Regions from separate parts of the Bacillus cereus group sp. Bce041 genome, predicted to be linked through region 1. Evidence: a T-box and tRNA genes for the amino acid it is inferred to sense, from the RefSeq annotation. Region 1 holds a T-box; the other holds one or more tRNA genes.

Region 1 (2,417 bases):
AATGGCATAGAACCACTATCAAACCAAACATCAATCACTTCTGGTGTACGATTCATTGTGCCTCCGCATTTCCCGCAGCACACTTGCACTTCATCTACATAAGGCTTATGCAATTCCAAATCTTCTGGTGTTTCTTTCGTACTATTCTTTCTTAATTCGGCAATGCTTTTCGGTGCGAACTGATGATCACAACTTTCACATTCCCATACATTCAATGGCGTTCCCCAATATCTATTTCGGCTAATATTCCAATCTACCATATTTTCTAAAAACTTACCAAAACGTCCATGTTTCATATGATCCGGATACCAAGTAACAGAATCATTATTTTGTAAAAATGTATCTTTAATTGCAGTTGTTCGGATTAACCAACTTTCTCCTGCATAATAAAGTAGTGGTGAATCACAACGCCAGCAATGCGGATAGCTATGTTCATATTTTTCTTTATGATACAGTAAACCTTCCTTCGCTAAATAACGAACGATATCCACGTCACAATCTTTTACAAATTTCCCTTTCAAAAATGGTACTGCCTCTGTATACTCACCTTTTTCATCTACAACGTGCAAGAATGACAATCCTTCACTTTGAACAACTCTATAATCGTCCTCTCCATATGCTGGAGCAATATGAACAAGTCCTGTACCACTATCTCCCGTTACAAAATCTGCTGCAATAACGCGGTAACCATTTGTAACTTCTTTCATCGGAAATGGCGCTGTATAAGATGTGTTTAATAATTCTTCGCCTTTATGAACAGATAATACTTCATAATTCTCTTTTAATACTTCTTGTACACGTTCTTTTGCAACAATGTATACATGACTTTCTTGTTTTGCTTTAACGTATTCCATATTTGGATGGACAGCAAGCGCAACGTTTGCTGGAAGTGTCCAAGGTGTTGTGGTCCAACCTAAGAAATACTCATTTTCACTATCTTTCACTTTAAACTTCACAGTTGCACTTAAATCTTTTACTGTTTTATACCCTTGTGCAACCTCATGTGAGCTCAATGAGGTTTGGCAGCTTGGGCAGTATGGTGAAACTCTATGTCCTTTATATAACAATCCTTTTTCATGGATTGTCCCCAAAATATGCCATACACTTTCGATATATGGATTCTTTAAAGTTACATATGGATCATCCATATCTACCCAATAACCAATACTTTCAGTGAATTCGCGCCACTGCTTCTCATATGTGAAAACACTCTCTTTACACTTTTGAATAAATGGTTCAATGCCATATTCTTCGATCTCATGTTTACCAGAAATACCAAGTTGCTTCTCAACGCCTAATTCTACAGGTAAACCATGTGTATCCCATCCTGCTTTTCTTAACACTTTATAACCAGCCATCGTTTTATATCTTGCTACTAAGTCTTTAATTGTTCGTCCAAGTGCATGACCTACATGCGGTAGTCCGTTCGCCGTTGGTGGTCCTTCATAAAATACGAAAGACTGTGCGCCTTCTCGATTCTGAATTGATTGTTCGAAAATATTTTGTTCGTTCCACTGTTTGCGAATTCGCATTTCTCTTCCTACAGCTGATTCTTTTACATCTACTTTTTCCATATACAATCACTCCTTTGAATATTTTAAAGCACACAAAAAACCCGTCCCTATAAAGTAGGGACGGGTTTACCCGCGATACCACCCTAATTCTATTAGCTTTTTCACTAATAGCACTTAGCAACGTACTATCATACGTGTTCTTTGTAACGGTAGACATCCGTCCGGGCTTACTTACTTTCAGCCTCGGCTCCTCGGAGATGATTTTCAAATAACGTCTGCACACCGGCTTTCAGCAATATACCGGCTCTCTGGAGAACAGCTCACTATTTTACTCTTTCTCGTCTTCAGATTTGTATACTTTGTTAAAAGTTATTTTATGCCATTTAGCAACTAATTGTCAACTAATTCAAAATATATCCTTATCTTTTTTCCCTATTCTTATACAATTACTTTTCAAATTCTCGCAATGCTGCTAAATTTTCATCATCCTCAATAAGTTCAGCAAAGAATCCCGATTCATCCTCACGAAGGACAAATTCAAGCTCTTCCTTCGCCTCTTCATTTCTATTTAACTGCGCTAAATAACAAGCACGATCATATCTTGCTAACAAATCACTCGCGTCAATTATTAATACTTCATTTGTTATTTTTTCTGCCTGTATCGTTTGGCCGGCACCATGATATGAAGATGCTAAAGAAAGAAGAATTGCTGTTTCATTTGGATGATGTATAGAAGCATTTTCTAATACATGAATTGCCTCTTCAAACCTTTCTTGACTTTGATATATTTCTCCTAAAGCAAGAAATGCTCTACTTACAAACGGTGTTTGCTCTGTTAATTGTAAGATAATCTTTTCTGCTTTTCTTTCTTCCCCTGCTTTAAAGAATACTTGTGCTTGCAGA
Region 2 (2,417 bases), on a different contig from region 1:
ATATATAACCGAGAACAAGCACGAATAGGAATATACCTAATCTCTTCATATTCTTCACTCCTTTGCTAGGAATATATGCTTGTCCAAAAAAAAAATGCCTATTTAGGCATTTTTTATTTTTCTTTCGGTTTGGGTACCTCTTTAATCGTTAAGTATAGAACGATTAAAACAACAGCGATATAAATGAACGTTGCTCCAGGTACGACGATTTTGAATAAATCCATAATCATGAAGAAAATGGTTGGGATCGTGTAGCTGTATGCAGTTAGTGTCCAAACTTGTTTATAGGATAGTTTACGTTGACCGCTCATAGCAGAACCGATGAACGCAAGTAAAGTCACGCCTACAAAAGTTATGAATAATTGGAATAGGTACACTAAGAATCCAATAACAAATAATAAAATTGGATAAATATTATCGAATAAAGAAATAAATTCTTGTAGATCTTTTTTCTCAAGAGATGCACCTAACAAATCGTTATAAGAATACGTTTGTGTTTGACCATTTCCCATAGAGACTACTTTATCTTTTAAAACAAATAAACCTGTTTTATTTTGATATTTTTCTAGGTCTGTTGAATTTGGATCAAATACGAAAAGTGTATTTCCTTCTTCTTTTTCAATAGGTTGATCAATATCAGCTTTTAGTTCGCCATTTTCGATTTTAAAATCAGGTAAATCTTTATCGATGACTTGATTTACCATGCCAACACCATCCTGGATAAAACTACCGTACAAAAAAGTTCTTGGAATAGTAGTAATTAAGCAAAGTAGCATAATATACAAAATGGTTTTACCGATTTTTTGAAAACGGAATAGCGCCATATCTTTAGGCGAGTATATGCTTTTTACGAATTGGGTAAATATGGACATAGATTCACTTCCTTTATGTATGTATAAAATCATTGTAACGTAGGAATCTAGAGAATCTCAAGATATATTATATTTACATATAGTGGAGATAACTAAATTTCTTTTATTAACTTTCTTCTTTTAAATAAGAAAAATACAATTGACACTTTTCTTTTCTATATGGTAAATTTATCTTACATTTCTTAAAGAGCATATCCGATAGGAATTCCTTTATTTGATATGTTGTTACATACATAATTGTGGACCCTTAGCTCAGCTGGTTAGAGCAGACGGCTCATAACCGTCCGGTCGTAGGTTCGAGTCCTACAGGGTCCATATCCATTTCGCATGTTTATTATGTTAGCAGGAAGCTTCCTTGTAGAAGGAAGCTTTTTTTACGGAATATATGAGCATTTTAATTGAAAAGAAGTGGGAATTTTGCTACTTTAATGATAGCAAGACAATGTGATTTATTTGTTTGCACCCTATGGCAATTAGGGTAGAATGAAGTTGTATGTCACTTAAGTGGCAATACATAAACTGGGAGGAATATAACAATGGCAAAACACGAATTACCAAATTTACCTTATGCGTATGATGCTTTAGAGCCTCACTTTGACAAAGAAACAATGAACATCCATCATACAAAACATCACAACACGTACATTACAAACTTAAACGCTGCTTTAGAAGGTCATGCAGAATTAGCTGACAAAAGCGTAGAAGAATTAGTTGCAAACTTAAACGAAGTACCAGAAGCAATCCGTACAGCAGTACGTAACAATGGTGGCGGACATGCTAACCATACATTCTTCTGGACAATCCTATCTCCAAACGGCGGAGGACAACCTGTAGGTGAACTTGCAACTGCAATTGAAGCAAAATTCGGTAGCTTCGATGCATTCAAAGAAGAATTCGCAAAAGCTGGCGCAACTCGCTTCGGTTCTGGTTGGGCTTGGTTAGTAGTAAACAATGGTGAGTTAGAAGTAACAAGCACTCCAAACCAAGATTCTCCTTTAACTGAAGGTAAAACTCCAGTTATCGGTTTAGATGTTTGGGAGCATGCTTACTACTTAAACTACCAAAACCGTCGTCCAGACTACATCGGCGCATTCTGGAACGTTGTAGATTGGAACGCTGCTGAAAAACGTTACCAAGAAGCAAAATAATCGTAATAAATATAGAAAAAGCTAGGGGAGAGCTCCTAGCTTTTTTCTATGCTTTCCTTTTACATAATTGGGCTTGTCTTTGGAAGACTAGAACATGAAGTAAAGGAGAGTTGTGTATGAAATGGAAACATATAATTGGTGACGTTGAAGTGAATCGGGATTTAGTGTTATTGCTCCTTATAGGAGGTTTATACACGCTCGCAATTTCTTTATCGAATACGTTTGTAAATATTTATTTATGGAAACAAACACAAAATTATGTGAATCTTGGCTTGTATAATTTAGCCAGCGTGGTATTACAGCCTCTCACATTTCTTGTAGGGGGAAAATTAGCGAAACGTATCGATCGCTCGATTTTATTACGAATAGGAGTAGGGACGCTCGCAATTTTTTTTAT

What was found. The T-box of region 1 lies ahead of ileS (isoleucine--tRNA ligase). A T-box ahead of a tRNA ligase gene usually reads a tRNA of that ligase, here a tRNA-Ile.
Region 2: it encodes a tRNA-Ile, which carries the amino acid that the T-box ahead of ileS (isoleucine--tRNA ligase) is inferred to sense. The anticodon was not compared.

Annotation. Positions count from the first base shown of each region.
Region 1 covers NZ_JBQXON010000003.1:330,486-332,902, forward strand. The annotation lists gene ileS (isoleucine--tRNA ligase) at 1-1,574, opposite strand, end outside; T-box leader at 1,628-1,868, opposite strand; gene ACUN13_RS13230 (tetratricopeptide repeat protein) at 1,961-2,417, opposite strand, start outside.
Region 2 covers NZ_JBQXON010000001.1:534,043-536,459, reverse strand. The annotation lists gene yqfZ (protein YqfZ) at 1-49, opposite strand, end outside; gene yqgB (protein YqgB) at 114-872, opposite strand; tRNA gene ACUN13_RS02805 (tRNA-Ile) at 1,114-1,187, shown strand; gene sodA (superoxide dismutase [Mn]) at 1,409-2,020, shown strand; gene ACUN13_RS02795 (MFS transporter) at 2,137-2,417, shown strand, end outside.